One region of the Desulfosporosinus sp. Sb-LF genome, then DNA from elsewhere that is predicted to be linked to it. Evidence: predicted binding sites of a transcription regulator. Region 1 holds the regulator's gene; the other holds the start of a gene.
What was found. Region 1 encodes HrcA, which represses chaperone genes, less so after heat shock. Its sites were predicted from a motif close to TGTTAGCACTCNNNNNNNNNGAGTGCTAACA; they were not measured.

Region 1 (15,586 bases):
ACTGAGATAATCTTGGAAGCTCAAAAGTTAGGGGTTGATCGAATGCGTTTTGCCGATACTGTCGGAATTCTTGAACCTCTGAAAGTATTTTTTACTCTGCAGGACATAGTGGGTATATCCAATATTCCTTTGGAATTTCATGCTCATAATGATCTGGGAATGGCAACGGCTAATTCTCTTGCTGCTGTTCAAGCCGGTTTTAAAGCCTTAAGTGTCACGGTAGGCGGGATAGGAGAAAGGGCAGGTAATGCTTCGCTCGAAGAGGTGGCAGTTGCGCTGAAATATACTCTTAATAAGACGATGCGACTAGACTTGAAACGTTTAAACTCAATGGGCTTAATGGTAAGCTTAGCAACGGATCGTAAAATACCTCGTGCAAAACCAATCATTGGTGGAGACGTCTTTACCCATACTTCCTCGATTCACATCGATGGAATACAGAAGGACTTCGCGAATTACCAAAGCTATCCACCCGAAAGCGTAGGAAGGCAGCACTCAACCTCCTTTGGTAAATACTCCGGTCGTAAGACCATCTTGCGGCTTTTGAAATCAAGGGGCGTTGAATTTGACCAAGACACGATCGATAAACTTCTAATAAAAATACTCCATCAAACTCATCTGCTCCAAAGGCCTATGAACGAAGAAGATATCCTTAGAATCGTAGTAAACGCATGATCGATCAAAAAAGAAAGCCAAAAACCTTCCTTGGCGTATTAGCTACGAAAGAAGGTTTTTGGCTTTTAGGTTTGAAACTTCAGAATGAATTTGTTAGGGGTGGCAGAACGTGAATGGTCAGAGCTTTAATTACATGATTAGAAGAGCTAACTACTCTGACATTAGCAGTATGACTAGACTGCTTAAAATTTTGTTTTCTATAGAAACCAATTTTAAAGTCGATGAATTAGCTCAACAAAGGGGTTTGGAAATGATGCTATGCGATGACACAAATCGGTGCATAATGGTAGCTGAGTTAAATCAACAAATTGTGGGAATGTGCACGGCACAGCTTTTGGTTTCCACTGCCGAGGGTGGAATAGTTGCATTAGTCGAAGACTTAGTTGTAGAAGACGTCTATAGAGGTCAAGGTTTAGGAAAGAATCTGTTATTGTCCATTGAAGGTTGGGCGATCGCACGAGGCGTAAGGCGTTTGCGGTTACTCGCTGATCGGAACAACACGAAGGCTTTGAATTTCTACAAAACGATGAGTTGGACGGAGACTCGGATGATAGGTTTACGTAGAGGGGGACTTGAGTGACACAGCGCTTGGTACTTACGACGCAGAGCAAACTAACCGTTCAAGCTCCCGGCTTTGGGGAGCGGGGTGCCCGCCAGATGAGCCGTCCTTGGCTCACTGGCGGCAGTGCACGTCCTGTGCACTGCCCCGTATCTGGGGTCGGTCGCTTGAACGGAAGTTTGCTGGGCTGCTTACGTAAAGACGTCGCGCTCTGTCACACTGCGTCCCGGGCTTGGATTGGAGAACGAAGGACGGGCGGGAGATGGACCATTTGGGTGGACGGCACATTTCATGTGCACCGTCTGAGCGCAAGTTCCAATATTTATATGAAAGATAAACTATCAGGGAGATAATTTCACGATTCTTGCGAAATCCACTCTAAATCTGATATAATTACTGATTAGAATGTCATGATTCTCTAAGAAAAAAGAATCAGTTATTTTTTGAATTACAGAAATGAGGGGGAAGACCTTGGCACAGGCTTCGCAACGTATCCGAAATTTTTCTATTATTGCGCATATCGATCATGGTAAATCAACCTTGGCCGACCGGCTAATCGAATATACGGGGGCCTTAAGCAAACGTGAAATGGAAGAGCAAGTGCTTGATTCCATGGATCTGGAGCGTGAGCGTGGGATTACCATTAAACTACAGGCTGTGCGGTTAAATTATAGAGCCAACGATGGAGAGGTTTATGAGCTGAACCTCATTGATACGCCGGGACACGTGGACTTCACTTATGAGGTATCGCGTAGTTTGGCGGCTTGTGAAGGGGCTTTACTTGTTGTCGATGCGGTTCAAGGAATTGAAGCTCAGACATTGGCCAATGTTTATTTAGCGTTGGAAAATAACCTTGAGATCATTTCAGTGATTAATAAAATTGATTTACCAAGTGCAGAGCCGGAGCGCGTCCAACAAGAAATTGAAGATGTGATCGGTTTAGATGCCAGCGAAGCTATTCTTGCTTCGGCTAAGTCGGGAATCGGAATTGAGGAGATTCTCGAAAGGATTGTGACAATGGTCCCTCCTCCACAGGGAGAAGACCAAGCACCGTTGAAGGCGTTGATTTTTGATTCTAAGTTTGATGCTTATAAAGGCGCTATTTCCTACGTGCGAATTGTAGAGGGACGGGTTTCCAAAGGGACAAAGATGAAAATGATGTCCTCTGGAAAGGTCTTCGAAGTGACGGAAGTGGGCGTATTTGCTCCTGCGATGCGCATTGTCGAGGAACTTAAAGCAGGTCAAGTTGGTTTTATCGCTGCTAGTATCAAGAATGTTAAGGATACTCAGGTCGGGGATACGATCACAGATGCAGAAAATCCTGCCATTGAACCTCTTCCAGGGTACAGGAAGTCTACGCCGATGGTGTTTTGTGGACTCTATCCTGTTGAGGCTAGCGATTATAACCGGTTGCGAGATTCTTTGGAAAAGCTTCACCTTAATGATGCAAGTCTAATCTTTGAACCGGAAACCTCCGTTGCTCTAGGCTTTGGTTATCGTTGCGGATTCCTAGGATTACTCCATATGGAGATTATCCAGGAACGCTTGGAACGGGAGTATGACCTGAATCTCATTACCACGGCGCCGAGCGTAATCTATAAAGTTCACACGGTGCGAGGAGAAGTTATAAGCATCGATAATCCTTCAAACCTTCCGCCCGTTGACCAAATCGTGAGTATCGAAGAGCCAGTTGTTAAGGCGACGATTTTGGTTCCAGCGGAATATGTCGGGACGATTATGGAATTAAACCAAGAAAAACGTGGAACGTATTCTAACATGGACTATGTGTCGACGAATCGGGTTAAATTGACGTACGAACTCCCGCTCAGTGAGATTGTCTTTGATTACTTTGATCAATTGAAATCAAGGACCAAAGGGTATGCATCGCTGGACTATGAACTCACTGGTTATAAAGAGACTGATTTGGTCAAAATCGATGTGCTTCTAAATGGAGAAATGGTGGATGCACTTTCCTTCATCATTCATCGAGAAAAGGCCTATAATCGGGGGAAAAAACTTGTAGAGAAACTTCAAGGAATTATTCCAAGGCAAATGTTTGAGATCCCGATTCAATCTGTCATTGGAAATAGAGTTATTGCCCGTGAAACGGTTCGTGCTATGCGGAAAGACGTTTTATCCAAATGCTATGGGGGGGACATTTCCCGGAAACGTAAGCTTCTTGAGAAGCAAAAAGCAGGGAAAAAACGTATGAAACAAGTAGGAAACGTGGAAATTCCTCAAAATGCGTTCATGGCGGTTTTACAGATTGATGATTAGTGTGGCTCACGTATTTTGAATGAGCTATGCTGCCTAAATAATGAGGGAGAGAGTGTGCACAGGTATGCCATCCTTATACGTACACGTCCCATTTTGTTTGCAAAAATGCGAATACTGCGCGTTCTATTCTCATTCACTGATGAATTCTCCTAAGGACCAAGTATGCGTGTATTTAAAGGGCTTAGAAATCGAAGTGGCTAAGCGAAAAAAAGATGCCCCTCAAGGGGTGTCTTCTCTTTTTATCGGCGGGGGGACTCCGACGGTGTTAAAAGAAGCAGAGTTAGAACGTTTGCTGGAGATGATTTTTCGGAACTTTCCTATGAGCCAAGAAGCAGAGAAGACGGTTGAGGGAAATCCAGGAACCCTCACGGATGAAAAGCTCAATATTTTACGGAGCTACGGTATCAATCGTTTTTCACTGGGGGTTCAAGCTTTTGATGACCAATTGTTAAGCGCTGTGGGCCGTGCTCATTCCGCTAGGCAAGCCCGCGAAGCAATTCGGCGATTGAGATCGGCAGGATTCGATAACATTAACCTGGATTTAATGTTTGGACTTCCTGAACAAGATAGTGTGGCTTGGCAGGCGTCTTTAGAGGAAGCATTGTCGTATTCGCCTGAGCACTTGTCTCTCTATGGTTTAATGTTGGAAGAAGGTACACCGCTTTATGAGCGATATAGGGAGGAAACGAAGGAGATAAGGCGGCTTCCTGATGATGATCTACAAGCTGAGATGTACGAATGGGCTGTTGAGCGGTTAAAAAACGCAGGGTATAGGCAGTATGAGACCTCAAATTTCGCTCGCCCTGGCTATGAATGCCAGCACAATTTAGGCTATTGGCGGGGAACAGATTATTTGGGCCTAGGCCCTGGTGGTGTATCTTGCTTAAACAAGGTTCGTTGGAAGAATATCGAAGAGATTAATTGTTACGAAAGTCGTCTTAAGGCTGGAGAAAGCCCTCTCGATGAAGCAGGTCGAGAAGTGTTATCGTTGCGTGAACGCATGGCAGAGCGCATGATTTTAGGCTTGCGCCTTGATGAAGGGGTTCAGCTTTCCTCGTTTTTCAATGATTTTGGAGTAGATCTTAGGGATATTTATAGTGACGTGTTGGAACGATATAAACATCGGAATGTTTTTGTAATTCAGGGGGACTATTTTCGCCTAAATCCGAACTATTCGTTTGTAGCGAATTCTATTTTGCAAGAGTTTGTATAGGGGACTTGTGTGACATAGCGCTCGGTGCTTACGACGCAGAGCAAACTAACCGTTCAAACGTCTGGCTTTGGGGTGCGGGGTGCCCGCCAAAAGCGCCATCCTTGGCGCATTGGCGGCAGTGCACGTCCTTGTGCACTGCCCCGTGTCTGGGGTCGGTCGCTTGAACGGAAGTTTGCTAGGCTGCTTACGTAAAGACGTCGCGCTCTGTCACACTGCGTCCTGGGCTTGGGTCGGGACGTGGGGGGACGAAGGACGGACGGGAGATGGACCATTCGGGTGGACGGCACATTTCATGTGCACCGTCTGCGTGCCGGTCGTGGGGTCGGTCGCTTGGACGGAAGTTTGCTAGGCTGCTTACGTAAAGACGTCGCGCTCTGTCACACTGCGTCCTGGGCTTGGGTCGGGAGGACGTGGGGGGACGAAGGACGGACGGGAGATGGACCATTTGGGTGGACGGCACATTTCATGTGCACCGTCTGCGTGCCGGTCGTGGGGTCGGTCGCTTGGACGGAAGTTTGCTAGGCTGCTTACGTAAAGACGTCGCGCTCTGTCACACTGCGTCCTGGGCTTGGGTCGGGAGGACGTGGGGGGACGAAGGACGGACGGGAGATGGACCATTTGGGTGGACGGCACATTTCATGAGCACCGTCTGCGTGCAAGTCGTGGTGTCAGATCGCTTGGACGGAAGTTTGCTAGGCTGCTTACGTAAAGACGTCGCGCTTTGTCACACTGCGTGCTGGGCTTGGGTCGGGGGGACGCAGGGGACAGACGGAGATGAACCATTCGGGTGGACGGCACATTTTATGTGCATCGTCTGGCGTAATAATTTATCTAAAATGATTCTTGACAAAGGGAATTTTCAGTGGTAATGTGATGTCATAAGTTGTTAGCACTCATCTTAATAGAGTGCTAACAAACAAAAAATCTACATATGGGGAACCCCATAGGAAAGGCGGAAAGCAAGATGCAAATGGATGAACGCAAGCGAAAGATACTTAGGGCGATTGTTCAGGATTATATTGCTACCGCTGAACCAATTGGCTCACGAACGATTGCACGCAAATTTGATCTTGGCGTGTCTCCAGCGACGATTCGTAATGAGATGGCTGATTTGGAAGATTTGGGGTTCATTGAACAACCGCATACGTCTGCGGGGCGAATTCCTTCGGATGCGGGGTATCGTTATTTTGTAGATTGCCTGATGGATCCTCAAACACTCAATGAAGAGGAAAAGGAAATCATTGAGCGGGATAGCACAAGGAGGATTCATGAGATTCAGGAAGTCATTTCACACACCAGTAAATTGTTGTCTGAACTTACCAATTTAACAAGCCTTGTTCTTGGACCGAATAAAGGGAAAAGTACGTTTGGCAAAATGCACTTTTTGCCATATCAACCGGGTCAGGTTATCATGGTAATCGTGAAAGAAAATGGTGCTGTAGAAAACCATATCATAGATGTCGGGGAGAATCTGACGGCTGAAGAACTGCAGCAGGTAGCTGGGATCTTCAACCAGAAGATGCGAGGGTATTCTCTAGATCAGGTTAAGCGTACCATGTTACATGAAATTTACAGTGAACTGTCTCGCCAAAGACACTTGATCGATAATACCTTAGATATTTTAAGTGCGATTTTGGATGACAGCGAAGAAGAGGAACGTATTTATCTGGGCGGGACTCTCAATATGCTCAATCAGCCCGAATTTCGGGATTTAGGTAAGGTTAAAGCCCTTTTTAAAGTGTTTGAAGAAAATGAGCCCTTGAAAAAACTGCTGAGTCCTCATCATGAGGGACTAAATGTTACCATTGGTGGAGAAAATAGGTTGAAGGAATTTCATGATTGTAGTGTGATCTCCGCAACTTATAAAGTGAATGGACTGACTATCGGAGCGGTAGGAGTGCTGGGGCCAACCCGAATGGACTATGGCAAAGTGATTGCTATTGTTGACTTTATGACACGCAGCCTCACGGAAATTCTTACGAAACGCAGGCGGTGACGGATGGAGTGAAATTACTCCGCTCACCACAGCGCCGTCGTTATTTGCGATTAGTTTCGAACGGCCGTGATGGATTGTAAATTACTGATGCGGTGACTGGGCCTTTTGGTCCGTTAAATATAATAGTATAGTTTTTGATATGAGAGGTGATTGTACATGGGGCGAATGAGAGAAGAAACTCTCAAAGACCGAAAGCTGAGTATGGACGAGGAGCGTATGCAGGGCACACAAGAGCTTGAACCTGAGAATTTGGTCCAGGACGAAGAAAGCCTGGATGACAAGGATATGAGCCCTCAAGAGAAAATTCTGACGCTAGAGGCGGAGCTTGCTCAGTCCAGAGCTAAAGCAGAGGAACATTTCGATCGGTTGCAACGTCTGCAGGCAGAATTCGATAACTACCGAAAACGGACGCAGAAGGAAAAAACAGAACTTATAAAATATGCGTCCGAACGCCTTGTAGGAGAGTTGCTTCCCGTTTTGGACAATTTTGAACGGGCGGCCAGTGCGGCTCAAATTAATCCTGATTTTACATCTTTTTCACAAGGTGTGGATATGATTCTTCGCCAAATGCAAAATACGCTTGGCAAAGAAGGCTTAAAGGCGATGGAAGCTGTTGGCCAGCCGTTTGACCCGAACCTTCATGAAGCGGTTCTCCGGGTCGAATCTGAAGAACATCCTGAGAATACCGTCGTGGAAGAACTGCAAAAAGGGTATTATCTCAAAGAAAAAGTTTTACGCCCTAGTATGGTTAAAGTTTCGAACTAGTTAAAGGAGGAAGAAAACAATGGGAAAAATAATTGGTATTGACTTAGGTACAACAAACTCTTGCGTTGCAGTTATGGAAGGCGGAGAAGCAGTTGTCATCCCTAATGCGGAAGGTAACCGGACTACTCCATCTGTTGTAGGTTTCTCAAAATCTGGTGAGCGATTAGTGGGTCAGGTAGCCAAGCGCCAATCTGTTTCAAACCCCGACAAGACCGTTAGTTCCATTAAACGTCATATGGGTTCTGACTTTAAAGTGAAGATTGAAGATAAGACTTATAGCCCACAAGAAATTTCCGCAATGGTTCTCCAAAAGCTTAAAACGGATGCAGAAGCTTATCTTGGGCAATCGGTGACCCAAGCGGTCATTACGGTTCCTGCTTATTTTACAGATGCCCAGCGTCAAGCTACTAAAGATGCAGGAGCCATTTCCGGGCTTGAAGTACTTCGTATTATTAATGAACCAACAGCCGCAGCGCTTGCGTACGGTCTTGACAAAGAGAACGACCAAACCGTCTTAGTGTATGATTTAGGGGGCGGAACCTTTGATGTGTCAGTCCTCGAGTTAAGTCAGGGCATGGTTGAAGTGAAAGCTACGAGTGGGAATAATAATTTAGGTGGCGACGATTTTGACCAACGCTTGATTGACTATATGGTGGCAGAATATAAGAAAAGTCATGGTGCAGATCTTTCTAAAGACCGAGTTGCCCTCCAACGTTTAAAAGAGGCTGCAGAAAAGGCGAAGATCGAGCTTTCTGGTGTAACGAACTCAAACGTCAATCTCCCGTTCATCACCATGACGGAAGAGGGACCTCAACATTTGGATATGAATATTTCTCGGGCTAAGTTCGAAGAAATTATTTCGGATCTCGTGGATTCAACTCTTGGTCCCACACGCCAAGCCCTTGAAGATGCCAAACTTTCCTGGGGTAAAATTGATCAGATTATTTTAGTGGGTGGATCTACCCGTATCCCATCCGTCGTAGAAGCTATTAAGAAATTAAGCGGAAAAGAACCTCACAAAGGGGTCAACCCTGATGAAGTGGTCGCCATGGGTGCGGCTATTCAAGGGGGCGTTCTTAGCGGTGAAGTGAAGGATATGATCTTGCTGGATGTTACCCCACTTTCCTTGGGGATTGAAACCCTTGGTGGAGTATTCACTCGGATTATTGAACGGAATGCTACCATTCCGACCACTAAATCCCAAACGTTCTCAACCGCTGCAGATAATCAAACCTCCGTTGATATTCATGTACTCCAAGGGGAACGTGAAATGGCGAGCTACAACAAGACGCTCGGACGTTTCCAACTCTCAGGTATTCCTCCTGCACCACGTGGTATTCCACAAATCGAAGTGAAATTCGATATTGATGCCAATGGTATTGTTCACGTCTCTGCGAAGGATACCGCTACTGGAAATGAACAAAAAGTGACCATTACTTCCTCTACAGGTCTTTCTAAGGAAGATATCGAGAAAATGAAGCAAGACGCTGAAGTTCATGCTGAAGAAGATAAGAAAAACAGAGAACTGATCGATGCTAAGAACCAAGCTGATTCACTGGCCTATCAAACAGAGAAAACCTTGAAAGAGTTTGAAGGTAAGGGTGATGCTGCAGAAGTTGACAGCATTAAAAAAGCAATGGAAGACTTGAAAGCAGCAGCTGCCGCTGATAACGTCGAAGAGATTAATGCGAAAACTGAGGCACTGAACAAAGTCCTTCATCCATACATCGAAAAAATGTATCAACAACAAGCGGCCCAAGATCCAAATGCAGGGGCACAGCCTGGTGCGGAAGAGCAGTCTAAAAAAGATGATGATGTTGTGGATGCTGAATTCACGGAAGTGAAGAAGGATTAACCCACAGCGCCGTCGCTATCATGCTTGATTACGAGCGAGCGTTGGCAAAACCTCTGGGCTGTTCTGGTCGCATGCAATGCCATCCTTGGCGCATGCGACACTAGGAACATCCTGTTCCGTCGAATGTGAACCGTTGCCACGCTTGCGCTTCGTAATCGAAGCACGATGGACGCGACTCTGCTGAATGGGTTCGCTCCGCAATTAACTCCATCCGGGGCTGGGAACGGCGAGGGTTGGAGGTTGAATTGCTTTGCTCCCAACTTTGGTAAAGCTGAGCTTCGATCATCTGAGGAATGATATGCCTAGAGGGAAATATTGGGGGTGCAAAGGTGCTAAAGCCTTTGTGCCCGCATTTTTTGAGTTTATGGTATAGAGAGATAAAAATCCTTTATAAGGATATTTCCTTGTGCTTGAAGGGGAAGGATCATATAATACTAAAGAACTTAAATACTTTTTACCGTCAGAGCGGATGGTCAAGCAGGAGTGTGGAGGAAAAACATGAAACGCGATAACTATGAGGTGCTCGGGGTCGGGCGGTCAGCTAGCGAACAGGAAATTAAACAAGCTTATAGGAAGTTAGCTCGCCAGTATCACCCTGATGTCAATCCGGGTGATAAGGCTGCGGAGGAAAAATTCAAGGAAGCTGCCGATGCTTATGATGTCCTGAGCGATCCGGAGAAAAGGGCGCGTTATGACCAATTTGGTCATGCTGGAACAGATCCCAACCAAGGTGGTGGATTTGGAGATGCTGGGGGCTTCGGTGATATTTTTGATATGTTTTTTGGCGGTGGTGGCGGGCAACGGCGGGGTGGCCCGCAACGGGGTTCAGATCTGCGCTATGCTATGCCTTTGACCTTTGAAGAGGCAGTATTTGGCGTTGAAAAGGAAATTCAAATTCCGCGGGACGAAACTTGCGTGGATTGTCAGGGTTCTGGTGCAGCACCTGGGACACACCCGACAACGTGTTCACAGTGTCAGGGCAGCGGGCAAGTTAAAGTACTTCAGCGGACGCCTTTTGGTCAAGTTCAAACGGCTCGAACCTGTCCAACCTGTCACGGGGAAGGGCGTACGGTCAGTAGCCCATGCTCGACGTGTCATGGACAAGGAAAAGTTCGCAAGGTCAAAACGATTAAGGTTAGTATTCCACAAGGTTCCGAGGATGGCTTAAACTTGAGGCTCAGCGGAGATGGTGAAGCTGGGGCTAAAGGTGGGCCCTCAGGTGACCTTTATATTGTTTTACAGGTTAAGCCACATAAGTTCTTCGAACGTGATGGAAATGACATTTATTGCGAGATTCCAATCACCTTTATTCATGCTGCCTTGGGTGCAGAGGTCGATGTTCCGACCCTTGACGGGGTGGTTAAGATGAAAATCCCCGAAGGAACACAAACGTCTACGATCTTCAGGCTTAAAGGACATGGCGTGCCGCATCGTCGAGGAAGTGGTCGTGGAGACCAGCATGTTAGGGTTCTTCTGACGACGCCAACCAAGCTAAACGAAAAACAAAAGAAACTCTTGCGTGAATTTGGAGATGAAACCCCGGAACATCAACAAATGGGCAAGAAGTCATTGTTTGAAAAGTTCAAGGAAAACCTTCGCGATGCGATGGGGTAAAAAGGAGACTACGCGATGAATTGGCGTGAAGTGGCGGTAACCGTTTCATCTGAAGGAGAGGAAGCGGTTGCCGACCTTTTTTATCAGTTGGGGTGCCCTGGTGTTAGCGTGGAAGACCCCGAACTCTTGCAGAAGTATGTGGAATCGGGAGCATGGGATTACCATGATTTTGGCGAAGTGGAACTCACAGGAATATCTGTAGTCAAGGGCTATTTCCCAGAACATGAGGAGTTAGCAAGCAAACTTGAGAATCTTGATTTGGGGATCCGAGAACTTGTACAACGTTTTCCAAACTGGGTTGTTCAGGCTAAAGGGGTCTCGCTAAAGGAAGAAGATTGGGCAACCGCGTGGAAGGCTTATTTTAAACCGATTCGTATCGGAAAGAATTTCCTTATTAAACCAACCTGGGAGCAGGCAGAACTTTTACCAGGAGATATTGTTCTGGAACTCGATCCTGGTATGGCGTTTGGTACTGGGACTCATGCTACGACCACGCTGTGTTTGGAAGCGCTGGAAGACATCGTTAAACCGGGACAAACTGTGTTCGATTTGGGGACAGGCTCCGGTATCTTAGCGATTGCAGCCGCAAAACTAGGGGCGAAGGTGGCGGCGGTGGATCTTGATGCGGTTGCAACAAGGGTTGCTCAGGAAAATGTCGACTTGAATCAAGTGAATGATCGAGTAGAGGTTTTGCTTGGGGATTTAGGGACTGTGCTCACGGGACAAGCCGATGTCGTGATTGCCAATATCATTGCAGATATTATTTTAATCCTACTCTCTGATTTGAAACGTATATTACGCCCGGACGGTGAATTTTTAGCCTCGGGCATTATCGAAAATCGAGCTGACGAGGTGGAATTGGGATTAAAGGAAGCTGGGCTTGAAATAATAGAACGTGTTGAAGATTCTGGTTGGATATTATTTCGAGCAAGGTGGGCTAAGCATGAATCGGTTTAAAATTACAGAGCTTGGCAAAGAAGTCTTTTGGTTGCGTGATTCGGAACGTGACCATCTCGTCCGGGTTCTCAGGCTTTCACCTGGAGATTTAATCATTGGTTTTGATAACACCGGGACGGAGTATACCAGTGTTATCCGGAAGATCGAGGACAAAAGCGTAACCTGTCTGATTCTTAGTACGGATCATCCCGATGTGGAGGCCCATACCTCTGTTTACATTGTTGCGGGACTCTCCAAAGGGGAGAAAATGGAATGGGTAATCCAAAAAGGCACCGAACTGGGCATGAAGGGTCTCATCCCATTGCGAGCAAAACGTTCGATCATGCACCTTGAGGGAAGCAAAGCTCAAGAACGGGTCGTTCGTTGGCAAAAAATTGCATCAGAAGCATCGAAACAGTCTCATAGGGTTCAGGAACCCGAAATATTAGCAGTCTGCGATTGGAAAGAACTAGAGAGTCATTTGCCGCAAGGCACCCAGTGGCTTATTCCCTATGAAGAGGAAAAGACTCAGCGTTTAACCACCGTACTTAACACACTAGATTCAGAACGACCTATTGCTATACTTATTGGTCCTGAGGGGGGCTTTGAGTCTGCCGAAGTGGCCTGGGCTCAAGAAAAATTGGGGGCTCAAAGTGTTTCGCTCGGACCGCGAATTCTCCGGACGGAAACGGCTTCCTTGGCAACGCTCACCATGGTTTTGGCCCATTATGGGGATTTAGGCTAGAAGGGACTTGTGTGGCATAGCGCTCAGTGCTTACGACGCAGAGCAAACTAACCGTTCAAGTGACTGGCTTTGGGGAACGGGGTTCCCGCCAGATGGGCCGTCCATGGCCCACTGGCGGCAGCGCACGTCCTGTGCGCTGCCCCGTGTCTGGGGTCGGTCGCTTGAACGGAAGTTTGCTATTCTGCTTACGTAAAGACGTCGCGCTCTGTCACACTGCGTCCCGGGGCCTGGGCCGGGAGGACGGTGGGAACGATGGAGACGGACGGGGGATGGACCGTTTGGGTGGACGGCACATTTCATGTGCACCGTCTGCGTGCAAGTCGTGGGGTCGGTCGCTTGAACGGAAGTTTGCTATTCTGCTTACGTAAAGACGTCGCGCTCTGTCACACTGCGTCCCGGGGCCTGGGCCGAGGGGACGAGGGAACGAAGAACGGGCGGGAGATGGATCGTTTGGGTGGACGGCACATTTCATGTGCACCGTCTGCGTGCAAGTCGTGGGGTCGGTCGCTTGAACGAAAGTTTGCTATTCTGCTTACGTAAAGACGTCGCGCTCTGTTATACTGCGTCCCAGGCTTGGGTCGGGGGACGGTGGGGACAGGGACGGGGATGGACCATTCGGGTGGACGGCACATTTTGTGTGCACCGTCTGCGTGAGGTAGGGGTATGAAGAGTGGACTTTGAAACGTTATTCAAGGATTAAACTCGTTAGTTGTTTTGAAAAAGGGTGGATTTTATATGTCTTGCCAAGTCGAACAAGTCAAAGAACATTTGTCGGTTTGTTTCGTCACTCTTGGTTGTAAAGTAAACCAAACCGAAAGCGAGGCGATGGCCCAGCTATTTCGGGAGGCGGACTATCAGGTGGTCGGTGCTTCAGAGGAAACGGATGTTGTCGTTGTTAATACCTGTACTGTGACGAATACAGGAGATAGTAAATCCCGTCAAGTTATTCGTCGTATGGTGAAGACACATCCGGAGAGTATTGTGGTAGTCATGGGGTGTTATGCGCAAACGGCGCCAGGAGAGGTTCTGGGTATTGAGGGCGTTGATCTGGTTTTGGGAACACAAGATCGGTTGAAGATCTTGGAGTGGATTGAGCGAGTCAAGGAAGAGCAAGATCCTCAGAACGCGGTACATGGAATTAGGGAAGCGAAGGAGTTTGAAGAGCTTCCACAACTTCGTGAAGAACACCGTACTAGAGCGTTTCTAAAGATTCAGGAAGGATGCAATCAATTCTGCACCTATTGTATTATTCCTTATGCTCGAGGTCCGTTGCGGAGTCGCCTCCCTGAGATGGCGATTGCTGAGGCTCGTCGTTTGGTTGAAGCGGGGTATCCGGAAATTGTCCTGACTGGGATTCATACTGGGTTTTATGGACAAGATTTAGAACAAGGTTGGAACTTAGCTCGCCTGGTTCGGGAACTCGTAAAAATTCCCCAGCTTCGCCGATTGCGTTTGAGTTCAATCGAGCCCATGGAATACACTCCTGAGCTGATCGAGAGCATTGTTTCTTCGGATAAGGTCTGTCCTCATTTACATATGCCCTTACAGAGTGGTAGCGATAGGATATTAACTCGCATGCGGCGTCCGTACTCGCTAAGCGAGTATCGTGATTTGCTTGACAGACTGCGTCATCAGATTCCAAACCTTGCAGTCACAACAGATATCATCGCCGGCTTTCCAGGGGAAACGGAAGAGGATCATGCAGCGACTTTAGCTTTTGTGAAGTCCTGCGATTTTTCGGGTATTAATGTTTTTCCATATTCAAAACGGAAGGGAACCCCCGCCGCAGACTATCCTGATCAAGTTTTGAAGAAAGTTAAAGAGCAACGGGTGAAGGATTTATTAGCGGTTGCCCGTGATAGTCAGGATGCGTTTGTTCGTCGTTTTATCGGGAAACCTGTGGAAGTGCTGATCGAATGGATTGATCCTGAGGGAAATGCCATGGGGCATACGCCACATTATCTTCAGGTTCATTTATCGGCTCGTGAGGAAGGACAGGCCTGGGTTTCTAGGCAGTTTGTAACGGTCGTTTTGAAAGAAGAGCATATCAAGGGATTATAAGCGTAAAAAATATTTTTGAATTTAGGAAGTTTAAACACTTCAGTCGAATAAGATAAAGAGGCAAGGAGAATGTAAATGAAGGATTGTATTTTTTGTCAAATTGCTTTGAAAGAGATTCCTAGCGAAATAGCGTACGAAGACGATCAGGTGATTGCATTTAAAGATATTCAACCCTTAGCTCCTGTGCATTTGCTCGTTATTCCCAAGTGCCATTTGTGTAGTATTAATGATGTAACGCCCGAATACGAAGGTCTTATCGGACATACTTTCAGTGTGATCCGTCGGTTGGCTAGTGAGTTCGGAGTGTCGGAATCCGGTTATAGGGTGGTTACGAATACTGGTACCGATGGGGGTCAAATCGTAGGGCATCTCCACTTTCATTTGCTCGGGGGGCAGGCTCTTAATGCCAAGATTGGGTGATTTTTAGGGAGAATGAGTACACGAATGCTGAAGTGAACTTGACGCAACCTACTTCATCCAGTATAATAGTAAAGGTATATTTGTGGATGATCCAGTGGAGGGAGGGATAAGACAATGAGTGAAGTCAAAGTTGGTAAAAACGAATCCCTGGATGCGGCACTCCGCCGGTTCAAGCGTACTTGTCAAAAGGCAGGGGTTAGTGCTGAGGCTCGTAAGCACGAAGCATATGAAAAACCAAGCGTGAAGAAAAAGAAGAAATCTGAAGCTGCACGTAAACGCAAGTTTAAGTAAGGAGTGTCTCGAATTGACCCTGAAGGATCGCCTCGTTGAGGATATGAAGGTTGCCATGAAGGCCAAAGAGGAGGGGAAGGTAAGACTTTCCGTTATCCGAATGGCTAGAGCAGCTATAAAGAATGCTGAGATTGACAAGAAAATTGAATTTAACGATGCTCAAGTCATCGAAGTATTAG
Region 2 (15,586 bases), on a different contig from region 1:
GACCCTAGCTCAACCAATATAATAACAAGAAGAACTTTCCTAAAAACATTTATCGGGGCGGCTGCAGGTTTTCACTTTTTTGGTCTTTTCTCATTAAAAAATGATACAGAGCTAGTACGTCATCAACCAGCTTTAGTTATTGCGGACGAAGTCCAATCTCCCCAGCCTCAGCCTATAATTAATAAGCCCTTTATTAATGCATTTAATCACATAGAAACCCCTACCTATGATCGTTCTGGTCAAGCAGTTCATCCGAGCGTAATCGATTTCAAAACAGAGTATGGTATTGAAACTTGGGGAGAATTCCGTTATTGGATGGTCTTTACCCCTTATCCCAACTTCAATAGTGCTTTTGAAAATCCTAGCCTTTTGGTCAGCAAGGATGGATTAACCTGGATTGACCCACCAAACATTAAAAATCCGTTAGCCCTAAAGCCGCTAGGCTCCTTAAACGGTAACTATAATTCTGACCCGGAGTTGGTTTATGACCCGGATCAAAATACATTAATCCTATACTGGCGCGAATATAGCGGGAATGTTTTTGAAAAAATTTGGGTTAAAAAAATTAGTTCCGATTATAAGCAAAGCGACAAAATCCTCTGTTTTGAAAAAGCTTGGGACTACAAAAAAACAGGTTTAGTTCTATCCCCGACGGTTTGGAGAAAAAGTGCAAATGAGTGGTATATGTGGACTACTGACGGAAATTTGACAATGCATTTATATGCTTCGACAGATGGTATAACATGGAGTTCAGGACAACCTTGTAGTGTTCCTTGGGATACATGGAATGGCGGGTATATTCCTTGGCATATTGCAGCTAAGCCTAATCCCATTAAACAAACAATTGATTTTTTAGTTGCTGGATGGCCTAAACAAGGAACGATTAAAGACTGTCAATTGCTCTATGCAACCGCACCGATGTCACAACCGAAAGAAATTACAATGCCACTTCTGGGATCATTACTTGTAGCCGGTGCCAGTGATCAATGGGACAATGGTTACATTTACCGAAGCAGTTTTGTTCTGGAACCTGGAGATGCTCCTAAATTTCGCATCTGGTATTCTGCCTGCTCGAAGGAAAAAGCTTGGCATATTGGCTATACAGAAGGAACCTTGGATAATATTACGTCAAACACTCAACAAACCTAAAGAGAGCATCGTTAACATTAACCGTATACTTATTTAAGAAATAAAAAAGGAGAGCAGCTAAGCTCTCCTTCAGCGTGTCATCATAGACACCGAAGTTAATCCACGGCGTCTATGATGTGATCCAACAATTCCCTGGTCTCCACGCCTATGTAATTATATAGTTTATCAAAAGTTTCCATGCCAACATTTTTCGCACTTCCATGATACGTCGCGGTTTGAACTGCATAACGCGGTTGCATGGAAGCAAAAATATCTACCATAATAGGATAGTTACTATACAAGTAATACACACCAACAATTTCAGCTAGAATCGCGCACACAATAATATATCCAAATATTGTTGGTTTGATTAGATCCTTCCACACACTATAAACAACCATAACGCTCTCACCTCAACGTTTAGCCTGCCCCTCCCCCCTACATCTTATACAGATACCTAGGGCACAGGAGAAGGGCCCCCACCGTTTTGAACGATGAGGGGAACGAATGTAAATAGAGGATGTATATAGAAAGTCAATAGACAATACATGCCAGCTTATGAACTCAGCACATGGATATAATAAGACCCAGAATAGTAAATAAACGTCTTGAAGAAATAAAACCGCCAACTTGCAAGAAGTTCGTTCCATTTAAAATAAAAAAAGGAGAGCTCAATTGCTCTCCTTTTCTCACATCTATACGAGCCACTCAGCCTATTTATGAACTCTAATTTTTTGGCCAGGATAAATCAGATGCGGATTCTTAATGTGTGGATTCAAGGAAATCAGATGATGAACGTGTGTCCTGTGATGTCTAGCTATATGATGCAGAGTTTCACCTTTGCGTACATGATGATACATACTATAAACCCCCTCTTTTTGACTACACTCCAGATTATGCCAAAGATGATTTCTTAGTGCTTGTGCAAAAAATAAAAAAAGTCCCTCCGGCCATAAAACGGAAGGACTAAATGATGTCGACATATTATACTATATATTTACATATTTGTGTCAAATAGTATTTTGGCAATTTATTACTTCTTGATATCTTGAGCAAATATAAAGGGCCTAGCATTGCTACAATGATCTCAACGTTGGTATTATCATGCAGTGCAAGTTCATAAGCAGACTTTATTGAGTCAAATTCTGTTTGTCTAGTTGCTTCAGCCGAATCGAATTCCGCCTCCCACTCTGCGACCTTAGCCTCTATGATAGGGACATAGTTTGAACTCAACACCCCTGCTCCATTGTCCAGTATAAAACATGTCTATATGCACACCACAAAAACAATGAAGAAAGAGGCTTTCCAAAAGTTCAGTAAACTCATGAAAAGCCTCTAACCAGAAGCCATACCTTTATCAGGTATGGATATCCTTTATTCCATTGCGTTACCTTTTCGTTATCTTTGGGGATAGTATAGGGTTCAAGCAAGGCCTAAACCCTTGGTATACGCGGGTTTTTTGACATCTATTACATCATGCCGCCCATTCCGCCCATGCCACCCATTCCAGGCATGCCAGCAGCTCCGCCATCTTTTGATGGAATGTCGGAAACCAAACACTCAGTGGTTAGGAGCATAGCAGCGATGGAACCTGCATTTTGCAGGGCCGAACGTGTGACTTTCGCTGGGTCAACAATACCAGCGGCAATCATGTCTTCATACACTTCAGTTAGTGCATTGAAGCCAGTGCCTCTTGCAGAGGAACGAACTTTCTCAACGACGACAGAACCTTCGTGACCAGCGTTGTTGGCAATTTGACGGAGGGGCTCTTCGAGAGCACGACGAATGATATCAACACCCGTTTTCTCGTCACCAACTAGGTTGAGTTGATCCAGAGCGTGAACGGCATCAACCAAAGTCGTACCACCGCCGGAAACAATTCCTTCTTCAACAGCGGCACGGGTCGCAGCGAGGGCATCTTCAATGCGGAGTTTTTTCTCCTTCATTTCTGTTTCAGTTGCTGCACCGACTTGAATAACCGCAACACCGCCGGCTAATTTTGCTAAACGTTCTTGGAGCTTCTCACGATCAAAGTCTGACGTGGTATCTTCGACTTGTCTTTTAATAGCTTCTACACGTTTCTTGATGTCCTCTGTATTACCAGATCCTTCAATGAGCGTGGTTTCTTCTTTAGTGACACGAACTTGACGGGATCGTCCCAGCATATCAATGGTGGTGTTTTCCAGTTTTAAGCCAAGATCCTCAGTGATGACTGTTCCACCTGTGAGTACGGCAATATCTTCAAGCATCGCTTTACGGCGATCGCCAAAGCCTGGTGCTTTCACTCCAACACATACGAACGTTCCGCGAAGCTTATTGACAACGAGGGTTGCCAGTGCTTCCCCATCAATGTCTTCAGCAATGATCATCAATTGTCGACCCGCTTGTACTACTTTTTCCAACACTGGTAAGACATCTTGAATTGCACTAATCTTCTTGTCTGTAATCAGGATGAAAGGATCATTAAGTATAGCTTCCATTTTTTCAGTATCAGTAATCATGTAAGGAGAAATATATCCGCGGTCAAATTGCATTCCTTCAACCACTTCGAGTTCGGTCGTCATACCTTTAGCTTCTTCAACCGTGATTACGCCGTCTTTACCGACTTTCTCCATGGCCTGAGCAATAAGTTGGCCAATATTATTGTCGCTGGCAGAGATCGAGGCTACTTGAGCAATGGCCTCACTTGTCTCAACGAGTTTTGCATTAGCTTTGATGTCTGCAACAACAGCTTCGACTGCTAGCTCAATCCCACGCTTAATGCCCATTGGATTTGCACCAGCTGCGACATTCTTAAGACCTTCACGAATGATGGCTTGTGCCAAAACAGTCGCCGTCGTTGTCCCGTCTCCGGCCACATCATTAGTTTTGGTAGCCACTTCTTTAACAAGTTGTGCTCCCATATTTTCAAACGGATCTTCTAATTCGATGTCACGGGCAATTGTTACACCGTCGTTCGTAATCAGAGGAGATCCGAATTTTTTGTCAAGGACTACATTCCGACCTTTAGGTCCTAGGGTTACACGAACAGCTTCAGCAAGAGCATTGACACCACGTTCTAGAGCGTGACGTGCATCTTGATTGAAAATAATTTGTTTTGCCAACGTATATTCACTCCTTAAAATTTAAATTTAATGAACTAGCCAATAATTGCTAAAATATCTGCTTCTTTCAGGATTAAGTATTCTTCACCATCGTACTTTACTTCGGTACCTGCATATTTGGAATAAATTACACGATCACTTACTTTAACATCAAGGGCTAGGCGAGTACCCTTTTCCATTTTACCAGGACCTACAGCAACAACTTCGCCTTCTTGTGGCTTTTCCTTAGCGGTATCCGGCATTATAATTCCGCTCTTAGTTTTTTCTTCCATTGGGAGTGCTTTAATGATCACCCGGTCTGCGAGAGGTTTAATGTTCATGAAGAAAGTCCCTCCTTAATGTTTTGTTAAATATCTGTTAGCACTCGCCTCAATTGAGTGCTAACAATATATCTATAATAATATGCAAGGGGCTGCGGGAAAGCAACCCCCCATATACTCCAAAAACAAGCAAATAACTATAACTTCCTCTAGAAATCGAGTCTTTGCTTACTATTTTAGGCCCGTTAGATATTTAATACTCACAAGGCCCCCTCCCAGACGCATTCGTACTTCGTCTAACACTATAGTTACCAGATTGTTGCCCTTCTATGCATACCTATTCTTTTAAAATTAACTTTAATTGTCTCTCAGATATTTCTTCGCACATAGATCCTAACGCTTTCTGAACCGTAACATTCTGCAAATTAAGCAGATATATTTTGGTTTTGCCAATTTTTAGTTTTGGATCTGAATGCTCTCTCTCAATGAGCATAATTTCTTTTATCGTGTACCGGATAAATTCTTTTACCTGTGGAATAGATCGTCCCAGTGATTCCGTCAAGGCGGCCCTGGCCTTTGTTGACGCAACGTAGGGTAGGCGAATCTGAAGATTTCCTAAAACTCGAATCCCTTGTTCCAGATCTTGCTCTGGATGATACTCCGCTTCGTGCTTTTCATTGAGGACCCACTGTAAAAGATCATCTCCTTCACAATAAGGGTGCAGCGACTGATGAACACTTCCTGCTATTCCTATCACCTTTACATCCTTACCCCAAGCTCGAACTTTTCTTAAGAGTGAAAGAAAATCTCCATCCCCCGTAAGCAACAAAAATAGGTCAAACGTTGCCGCCCGTGTGAGCAAAATTTCCTGAGCTTCAAGCATCAACTCCAAATCAGCGGCATTATGGCGAAGTCCGGTACTAGAGTAATTGTTCTTTCCAAAGACATGACGTGTAAAGACATTCGTTTTCTCAAACGTCGTTTGTGTTCTCCAAAACTCCTCTCGGTCGAAGTTGGCGTAAAGATAGATGGCCAATAAATCTGCCTGTATATTCGTGCAATAGAACCGAATAAATTCTACTAACTCCTCTGGCGTTAATTCATACCCTCGTTCCAGTAACCCTGTCCAAATGTTTTCGTAATCTACAAATGCGATGGCTTTCAATTTGTTCACCTCACAAGCCACTTCTCTTTAATACCATCCTACGCAGAACTAAGACAAACGTGACAAGCTACCTCTAAAAAGGAGTATAAAAGGTTCGAGTTCTAGCCTGTTTTCAGATACGTCTTACAGTAATGAAGAATTGGAAGATCCTATGAAAATGTAATATTCCTTGGGATTAAATGGAAATCCCAAAACAAAGAGAGGGCTGTAACAAACTGGCAATAATTTTTGTTACAACCCCTTATATCTCATTAACTTTATAGACGACATTTGACTGACTTAACCTCACTTGAGAGTAAATTAACATCCCTGCAGAACCTTTTTTTGTACTTAAACGTTATATAGTAGTCGCTAATTATGTTTTAACGGAGTTGCACATTCACTGGCTTCCCCCTTGAGAATTTGGATTCCATGGGGAATTGCTGCAGCAATTGCGGCGAAGCATTCACGTACCGCTTTAGGACTACCTGGCATATTAATAATAAGCGTTCGTTTCCGAAGGACTGCTATCGCCCTGCTTAGCATAGCCTTAGGTGTCACTTTTAGGCTTTCCATCCGCATCACTTCAGCAATACCCGGCACCATCCGATCTGCCACTGCTAACGTGGCCTCTGGCGTGACATCGCGCATTGAAAATCCTGTTCCACCCGTTGTCAAGATCAAATCTAAGCAAAGTTCATCAGCCCATTGGCGCATCGTTTCTTCAAGCTTAGTTTGGTCGTCTGGGAGCACAACATATTCAATAACCTCCCCGCCGATGCCCTCAACAAGCTTAGCAAGAGTTGGGCCGGATAGATCCTCCCGTTCTCCACGCGAACCCTTGTCACTTGCTGTAATCACTCCCACTCGAAGCATTAATCCATCACCTCGATGCTATCTCCAACGCGAACAGGTCCACCTTCCAACAACCGAATAAAGATTCCCTCTTTCGGCATTACACAGTCCCCAGCCTGGTAAAAGATCGCGCATTTCGTATGGCACTCCTTGCCAATTTGTGTGACCTCCCCAACACTTGTTTCCCCAATCTTAAGCTTTGTTCCAATAGGAAGAGTGAATAATTCGATTCCTTCAGTCGTCAAGTTCTCCGCAAAATCTCCCGGTCCTACATTTAATCCTTTATCCTGCATAGTTTTGATACTCTCCATCGCTAGTAAGCTAACCATGCGATGCCAATCCCCTCCATGGGCATCTCCTTCAAGGCCAAAGTTAACTTTTAGAATCCCTTCACCTACATTTTTCTTGCGCATACCTTTTCGTTCACTTGTGCAAACAGCAATTATTTTACCCATGTTAATACCTTCTTTCATTCAAAACTATTCTACTTTCCTACTAGTTCTTTTAACATAAAACCTTATCGCGACTTATGCAGTTAATCATAGATAAGAAATTACAAAGTTATACTAAACTATTTAGTTGAACTTGATCGATCATCGAATAAAATGGCCACTTTTACCCCCCGATTTTTCCACGAGATAGATTTCTCCGATTGTCATTGTTTTATCGATCGCTTTACACATATCATAGATTGTTAAAGCTGCAACACTTACAGCCGTTAGGGCTTCCATCTCCACGCCAGTCTTTCCATGAACCTTCACACGGGCTTCAATCTCTACCTCACCCGGTTCAATAAGCTTGAACTTAAGTTTCGCCCCCGTAATCGCCAACGGGTGACACATAGGAATTAACTGAGACGTTTGCTTTGCTGCCATGATCCCCGCAACTTGGGCCACTGCCAATACGTCTCCTTTAGCGATTTGGCCTGATCGAATACGCTCCAATGTATCCGGCTTCATCAGCACTTTTCCATGAGCAACCGCGATACGGGCTGTTTCAGCCTTGTCACTGACGTCCACCATACGAGCGCGTCCTTCTTCATCAAAATGCGTTAAATCCATGCTTCACCCTCCGATTTGTGACATTACGCGTTCACCTTGCCATGCTTCGTCATTCATATGATGCTCCGCTGGTTTATGCCATATTGCCTTTGCAAAGCGATCGAGGATCATTGCATCCGTGCTTCCATTTCGCAAACTTGTTCGCAAATCCACTTCATGTTTGCTATGTAAACAAGGTCTAAGCTTTCCGTCTGCTGTTAATCGCACACGGTTGCACGTACCACAAAAATGGCGGCTCATGGCACTAATAAAACCGATACTTCCTTTAAAACCATTTGGACGGAAATATTCCGCAGGCCCTCCACCAGTAATGTCTTGTGTTGGATGGTATTCCTGGATTTCTAAAAGTTCTTTCATTTCCTGGATGGAGACAAAATCGTTTCGATGCTCTGAACTAATTCCAATCGGCATAAGTTCGATGAAACGAATATGAAGCGGATATTGTTTAGCTAACGTCAAGAAGTTCGGTAACTCGTCCGTATTAAACCCACGAACAACTACCACATTAATTTTAACAGGATTGAGACCCGCTTCAAGCGAACGAAAAATCCCTTGGATTACACTGGATACATCACCCCCACGGGCATTATCACGAAAACGTTCCGGATCCATCGTATCTAAACTGATATTGACGCGGTGTACTCCAGCAGCTTTCAGATCGAAGGCCATTTCCGGAAGTAGCATACCGTTGGTTGTCAGCATGAGATCCTCAACCCCTGGAAGTTGAGCTCCCTCACGTAAAAAGTCTAAAATTCCTTTCCGAACTAATGGTTCTCCCCCCGTTATACGAAAACGGCGAAATCCTAATTGTATACTTATCTTCATGAGCCGCAGTATTTCTTCAAACGAAAGAATGGAGTCATGTGGCATCCACTGTATTCCTTCCACTGGCATACAGTATTTACAGCGTAAATTACAACGATCCGTCACTGAGATTCGTAGATAGTCAATTTGTCTAAGAAATTGATCCTGCATTGCGACGCCTCATTTCAAGATTAAATTTTTGCAAATAAAAAAACCCGCGGTCTGTAAACAACCGGGGAATTTTATTCCACCTGCCGACAGACTCCTTTCCAACAGGAGATATTACAGTTTCCCATAATACCCGAGTGCCTTTAAGACACCAGTCTGGTCACCATAGCTTATGCGTTAGGGGATCCAGTTTCGGAGCGATGACGATTCAATTTAATCTGTTAATGATTAATTCGTTATAAAGAGCGGAATTCCTTTTTCTATTCAAATACATTTTATCTTTTTATTAAAAAACAATTCAGGTTCCTCTGAAAATATTGTAAACTAGAAGAAAGAAATGTTTATGGGAGGTTTATATGCCAAACGAAACGGTTACCCTTTCCATTCTTAAAGCAAACGGGCCACTACTCGAAAATATGGAAGACGCAGTAGTTCGAGAAGTTCCCTTAACCATTCACTACAACCGTGAAGAGATTGCGACGCTTTTATGCTCCCCTTCCCAAACTGAAGAACTCACCCTCGGATTTTTACTGAATGAAGGATTTATCCGTGTACCTGAAGACGTCTATGAGCTGCGCCACGATCCTTTAGACCACTTGGTTTGGGTGGAAGGAAAACCATGTCTGTTGCAAAAAGAACTCATGAGCAAACGATTTGTTTCCGCCTGTTGTGGCAAAAGTAGAGCCTCCTTTTGCTTTGCAAATGATGTCCTGATGGTTAAACCGCTTACATCGAACCTACGCATACCACTCCAGGTAGCCTATGATTATGCTAAGTTTTTGCAGTCCTATCTTCCGCTCTTTCAAGAAACCGGCGGAATACACAGTGGCGGAGTGGGCTCTCAGGGCAATGTACTCCTAACAAGCTATGATATCGGCAGACATAATGTCTTTGATAAACTTAGTGGCAAGGCCTTTCAATCAAACTTAAATCTTGAAAACCATGTAATTTTCTTCAGTGGCCGAGTCTCTTCCGAAATACTACTCAAAGTTGCCAAAATGAAGGTGCCCATTCTCATTGCCCGTGGTGCACCTACGGACATGGCCCTCTCTCAAGCTACCGCTCTAAATATCACCGTTGTGGGGTTTGCCAGAGAGCAACGCCTTAATATTTATACCTGCCCTGAGCGAATTCTTCGCTGATAATTTCGCTTTTCACGGTTTGAAGTCGAATCTCGCTTAGGTACCTAAACGAGTCCAGTTAATAAGCACATTGAGTTTAATAGTCATTTGATGTAAGTGTCCTTTTTCGTTTAAGGATAGCAGTCCATTCTTCAGGTGTATTCACGTTACAGAAGACGTCGCTCAAATTTGAAAAGGCTTCTAGTTCCGTTTCTCCCACATATTTCACTGAACAAGCTTGATAAAAATCAATAATCTTGAGGCAACCTGCCTCGAGATTATTTTTGATTGCGGGAAGGCAACGTCGATGATAAAAGGCGTGTAGTGGGTGGAGGCCGAATTGAAGCCGTGGAACAACAACATCATACTCCGGAATCCATTTTGCCAAAAAGCGGATGGGATCTACTTCTAAAAATGGCATATCACAGGCCACGAAAAAAACCTTATCATAGGTCGCCGCTTTTAAACCCTGATAAAGACCTTCTAAAGGGCCTCGGCCAAGAATCTCATCTAAAATGACCGGTACTTCATAGCCTGCATACAGTTCAGGCTTATTGCTGCTAATCAAAACTTCTGCAAATACTCCTTGTAAGACAGTTAAACTCCGCTCCACTAAAGGCTTGCCCTCCAGTTCAAGGAAGGCCTTATCTTTATTCATTCGTGAGCTTTTCCCACCGGCTAATAAAATCCCGGTAGCGTTCAACATTGGAAGTTGCTCCTTGGGTTTCTGTAGTGACTTAGTAATTTTTGAAGACCTCCTCGTATTCAGCAGACGAGAAGCGTGTCCGAATCCGTTCTTAATAATAGTTACGGGACTCTGATCGCATCGGTCACTTTTCATTTTTCATATACCTTAATGTACCACATCAAACTTTTACTGTCACATTAGTAATCTTGAATAGCTCATGATACGATCGACCTGCTCTCTCCTCCTCAGGCATTTGCGTCTCTCGTATGGAAGACACCTCAGGCAGGAAAAGTGGGAATGATCTATTTAATTTACACTTCTATCGTTTAGTTATATAATGATATTAATACTTAACTGGACAAGTATTAATGCCCACTCAACTAAATACGTCGTTTGCTAGGGGTGCCCTTCGGGGCTGAGATGAGGAAACTCGATCCCTTTGAACCTGATCTGGGTAATACCAGCGGAGGAAAGCTAATCGTTTTACTTATATTTAGGAATATAAATGAGAACTGCTTACCGCAGTTCTCATTTTTTTTATAGTTTAAGCCCTCCCTGGTACCATGGCAGTAAGACGGGAACCACAGTAAACACGTACGTGATCAAGTGAAAGGAAGGCTGTTCCATGCAAATTGTTCCACCCATTCGCCTGCTCAAGCACAGGTTGCTGTAAAGGATGGCACAGATTACATCGGAGTAGGACCTTCATTTGCCACCCATACCAAAATCGATGTGTGTGATCCAGTAGGACTGGACTATTTAGACTACGTCGTCAAGAATTTGGAGATCCCGTTCGTCGCAATTGGCGGCATCAAGGAGCACAATCTGGCCGAAGTTGTTAAGGCGGGAGCTCGGACCATTGCCTTGTCACCGAGATTGTGGGCAATCTAGACATTCCGGGTAAGATAAAGAGTTTACAACGTATTATGGAGACACAGACCTATTCGCAATATGAAGCATATAGAAAGAGTGTGATTTGATGAGTACACAGATGGAACAAGCCAAAAACGGGGTCATCACAGCGGCAATGCAAACAGTCGCCGCGAAAGAAGGGCTGACGGCTGAGGAAATTAGACTTCGAGTAGCGGCGGGCAGTATTGTCATCCCAGCTAACCACAATCACACCTCTTTAAGTCCGGAGGGTGTTGGCTTGGGACTGAAGACAAAGATTAATGTCAATTTGGGTATCTCCCCAGATTGTGCCAACCTCGACAGTGAACTGGCCAAAGTACGCATGGCTCTGGACATGAAAGCTGAAGCGATTATGGATCTCAGCAACTACGGTAAAACCGTTGAATTTCGCCACCGGCTCATCGAAATGTCCCCAGCTATGATCGGTTCGGTTCCTATGTATGATGCCCTTGGTTACTTGGACAAAAAATTGGAAGACATTACACCCCAAGAGTTCTTAGCTGTGGTAGCACAGCACGCCCGAGACGGTGTAGATTTTGTAACAATCCACGCCGGCATCAACCAAGAAACCGCCCAGCACTTCCGACAGACCTCCCGCGTCACCAACATTGTCTCCCGGGGTGGTTCCCTACTGTATGCCTGGATGGAATTAACCGGGAAGGAAAACCCTTTTTATGAGTATTTTGATGATCTTCTAGATATATGCGCAGAATACGACGTTACCTTGAGCCTAGGGGATGCTTGCCGTCCTGGTAGTATCGGGGATGCTACAGACGGAGCTCAAATTTCCGAATTGATTGTCCTTGGAGAACTAACTCAGAAGGCTTGGAAACGCAATGTTCAAGTCATGATTGAAGGACCTGGCCACGTTCCCTTGAACGAAGTTGTAGCAAATGTCCAGATAGCGAAAAAGCTATGCCACGGTGCACCCTTTTATATCTTGGGACCGTTGGTCACGGATGTTGCGCCAGGTTACGATCACATCACCAGTGCTATAGGTGGAGCTTTAGCCGCCTCCGCAGGAGCGGATTTCCTCTGCTATGTGACACCAGCTGAGCACCTTCGTCTACCTACTTTGGACGACGTGCGTGAAGGGATCGTAGCGGCCAAGATTGCAGCTCATGCCGGAGATATCGCCAAAGGAGTACCCGGCGCTGCAGCATGGGATCGAGAGATGAGCGAGGCTAGGCAGGCTTTGGATTGGACAAAAATGTTTGACCTAGCCTTGGACCGGGAAAAACCGGAGCGTTATCGTAAAGAGTCCGCCCCCGAGCACCAAGACAGCTGCACCATGTGCGGAGAAATGTGTTCGATGCGCCTCATGAACCGCATTATGGACAAATAAGTTTATTGAACTGCGATAATACAAAAAAAATGGACCTTCATTAAAGAGAAGGCCCATTTTTTTGTATTAACTAATTTTTGAAATCTTTACCCCACAGACTTTGTACTCATAAGTCTTAGTGACTTTGTCATACGCCCCATTAGTCAAGACGTTGGTGGGGGATTTCATATAGTGCAGAGTCATGAAGACCATTCCAAGGGGTACTCGTTCCGTCAGCTTTATTTTTGTTTCCAGTTCTCCCCGACGGGATGCCACCTTGACGACTTCACCGTCTTCTAGTCCGAGCCGTTTGGCATCAGAAGGATTAATCTCTGCTAACTCTTCAGGTGAGTAATCCTCTAACCCCTTCGAATTTTGCGTGAAAACATTATAATGGGAAAGTTTACGCCCCGTATTGAGTAAGAACGGATACTCCTCATCAGGTTGTTCCCCAGGTAACTGATGGTCTACTGACACAAACAGTCCTTTACCCCTGTTGAATTTTCCTTCATGTAAGAACTTGGTTCCTGGATGTTCAGCATGCGGCACCGGCCATTGCAATCCTTGCGTACCCAAACGAGCATGGGTAATCCCTGCAAATTGGGGAGTCAGCTTCGCCACTTCCTGCATAACTTCTTCCGAAGACTGATATGGGAAGGAGTAACCCATACGGTTAGCCAATTCACAAATGATGTCCCCATCAGCCTTTGCGTTTCCAATAGGCTCGATCGCTTTATTAACCATTTGCACTCGACGTTCCGTGTTCGAGAATGTACCCGTTTTTTCTGCAAAACTAGCCCCTGGCAACACTACATCCGCCAGTTTAGCGGTCTCAGACATAAAGATTTCTTGAACTACGAGGAAGTCGAGGGCCTGCAGACCTTTACGCACATGGTTGGCATCAGCATCTGTCATCACTGGATCTTCTCCCAAAACGTACAGTGCCCGTAGATTTTTGCTGACTGCTGCGTCAAACATATCAGGAATCATAAACCCGGGATTAGGATCTAAAGGAACTCCCCAAGCGGCTTCAAATTTCGCCTTTACTTCTGGGTTTGAGACTTGTTGGTATCCTGGATATACATTTGGCAGTGCTCCCATATCACAGGCACCCTGGACATTGTTTTGTCCGCGTAAGGGGTTAACGCCTGAGCTTTCTTTACCAATATTTCCTGTGAGCATAGCTAGGTTCGCTAAACTCATGACATTATCCGTACCACAGGTGTGTTCCGTAATCCCTAGCGTATAGAAAATCTGTGCTCGTTCCGCCGTCGCATAGATTCTAGCCGCCTCCACAAGTTGTTCCACGGGAACCCCAGTTACTTTACTAACTACCTCAGGAGGGAATTTTTGAATCGTTGCTCGGAATTGTTCGAATCCTTCCGTGCGTTCCTCAATGAACGAGCGGTCTTCCCATCCGTTCGCAAGAATAATGTTCATAATCCCGTTGATCAGGGCAATGTCTGTCCCAGGACGAAGTCTTAACCAAATATCCGAATGCTCAGCAAGATCAATACACCGAGGATCAGCTACAATCAGCTTTGCGCCATTAGCTAACGCTTGCTTCATTTTGGTTCCAATCACCGGGTGAGCTTCTGTTGCGTTTGAACCAATTACAAACATAACCTTAGTATTTGGGATTTCATTAATTGAGTTAGTCATCGCTCCCGAGCCAAATGAAGTGGCCAGACCGGCCACAGTGGGAGCGTGTCAGGTCCTTGCGCAGTGGTCGATATTATTCGTACCAACCACTGCGCGCATGAATTTTTGCATCAGATAATTTTCTTCGTTCGTACAATGGGCAGAGCTTAATGCCGCAATAGCATTAGGGCCACTCTCTTCTTTAATCTCACGGAACTTGGTGGCGATTAAATCTAAGGCCTCATCCCATTCTGCAGGGACTAACACTCCATCTTTCCGAATCAAAGGGGTCGTCAAGCGATTAGAACTATAAATCATATCCATCCCGAACCGACCTTTGACACATAAGGCTTTTCCGTTGACTGGTGCATCGGGATTCGATGTCACTCCAATAACTTTTCCGTCTTTAACATTTAGGTCGAAGTTACAGCCTACCCCACAAAATGGGCAAGTGGTTTGGACTTTCGACACTTCCCAGGGGCGTCCCTTACCGGCCATTTGCTTTTCAGTCAGGGCTCCTACTGGACAGACTGAGACACATGAACCACAGAAATCACAATCAGATTCGTGATAGGGGAGATTGAATGCCGGACCCACTTGGGTATCGAAGCCACGGAAGGAAAAGTCCAGAATGCTTTTCCCCTGAATTTCAGTACACGCTTTAATACATTTTCCACACAAGATACATTTATTAGGATCCCTTAAAATGAAAGGATTCCCGCTATCAATGGGAAGATTACGTTTCTCCCCTTGATAAACCTCACCTGTTACACCATATTCATAGGCATACTCAGCTAAAGAACAGTCTCCCATCTTCTGGCAGGTCATACAATCTAACGGATGATTCGCTACCAATAACTCTAAGACCGTTTTGCGTGCATTGCGAACTTTTGTAGTTTGTGTTTCTACCTTCATCCCTTGTGTTGTTTGAGTGACGCAAGACGGGGGAAGATTTCGCATGCCTTCGATTTGAACTACACACAAACGGCAAGCGCCAGCAGAAGTAAGCTCCGGGGCATGACACAAAGTTGGAATTGGAATATTGTTCATTCGACAGGCTTCAAGGACAGTCGTTCCCTTGGGAACGCTAACTTCACGTCCATCAATTTTTATTGTAAGCCACTCCAAAAGTTTTCACTCCTCTCAGTTTGTCCATCCCATATGGGATTAGGTTCACGACCTTATTAGGCTCGGCTAACAGCACCAAATTTGCATTTTTCAATACATGTTCCACATTTGATGCATTCCTCTTCTTTAATCTTATACGATGTCTTCTTATCTCCCGAAATACAATTAGCTGGACAGTTTTTAGCACAGAGTCCACATTTCTTACACTTTTCCTCATCAATTGTATAGCTCAGTAAAGCTGAGCATAC

Region 2: the regulator HrcA is predicted to act here: its motif matches at 4,588-4,618, upstream of groES (co-chaperone GroES).

The regions. Positions count from the first base shown of each region.
Region 1 is NZ_SPQR01000006.1:31,844-47,429, forward strand. Features, by position in the region: gene E4K68_RS10060 (citramalate synthase) at 1-675, shown strand, start outside; gene E4K68_RS10065 (GNAT family N-acetyltransferase) at 809-1,255, shown strand; gene E4K68_RS10070 (hypothetical protein) at 1,252-1,587, shown strand; gene lepA (translation elongation factor 4) at 1,706-3,511, shown strand; gene hemW (radical SAM family heme chaperone HemW) at 3,576-4,724, shown strand; gene E4K68_RS10085 (hypothetical protein) at 4,804-5,073, shown strand; gene E4K68_RS10090 (hypothetical protein) at 5,174-5,593, shown strand; gene hrcA (heat-inducible transcriptional repressor HrcA) at 5,689-6,720, shown strand; gene grpE (nucleotide exchange factor GrpE) at 6,877-7,485, shown strand; gene dnaK (molecular chaperone DnaK) at 7,505-9,340, shown strand; gene dnaJ (molecular chaperone DnaJ) at 9,839-10,954, shown strand; gene prmA (50S ribosomal protein L11 methyltransferase) at 10,970-11,911, shown strand; gene E4K68_RS10120 (16S rRNA (uracil(1498)-N(3))-methyltransferase) at 11,898-12,635, shown strand; gene E4K68_RS10125 (hypothetical protein) at 12,662-13,003, shown strand; gene E4K68_RS10130 (hypothetical protein) at 13,090-13,302, shown strand; gene mtaB (tRNA (N(6)-L-threonylcarbamoyladenosine(37)-C(2))-methylthiotransferase MtaB) at 13,371-14,696, shown strand; gene E4K68_RS10140 (histidine triad nucleotide-binding protein) at 14,772-15,116, shown strand; gene rpsU (30S ribosomal protein S21) at 15,231-15,407, shown strand; gene E4K68_RS10150 (GatB/YqeY domain-containing protein) at 15,421-15,586, shown strand, end outside.
Region 2 is NZ_SPQR01000003.1:315,585-331,170, forward strand. Features, by position in the region: gene E4K68_RS06110 (hypothetical protein) at 1-1,149, shown strand, start outside; gene E4K68_RS06115 (hypothetical protein) at 1,245-1,514, opposite strand; gene E4K68_RS21615 (LysM domain-containing protein) at 1,842-2,111, opposite strand; gene groL (chaperonin GroEL) at 2,598-4,232, opposite strand; gene groES (co-chaperone GroES) at 4,268-4,552, opposite strand; gene E4K68_RS06135 (NYN domain-containing protein) at 4,830-5,657, opposite strand; gene mog (molybdopterin adenylyltransferase) at 6,009-6,512, opposite strand; gene E4K68_RS06145 (MOSC domain-containing protein) at 6,512-6,946, opposite strand; gene moaC (cyclic pyranopterin monophosphate synthase MoaC) at 7,085-7,552, opposite strand; gene moaA (GTP 3',8-cyclase MoaA) at 7,556-8,527, opposite strand; molybdenum cofactor riboswitch at 8,601-8,734, opposite strand; gene fdhD (formate dehydrogenase accessory sulfurtransferase FdhD) at 8,881-9,666, shown strand; gene E4K68_RS06165 (molybdenum cofactor guanylyltransferase) at 9,743-10,351, opposite strand; TPP riboswitch at 10,722-10,822, shown strand; partial or broken gene E4K68_RS06170 (thiamine phosphate synthase) at 10,970-11,313, shown strand; gene thiC (phosphomethylpyrimidine synthase ThiC) at 11,313-12,590, shown strand; gene fdhF (formate dehydrogenase subunit alpha) at 12,657-15,338, opposite strand; gene nuoF (NADH-quinone oxidoreductase subunit NuoF) at 15,395-15,586, opposite strand, start outside.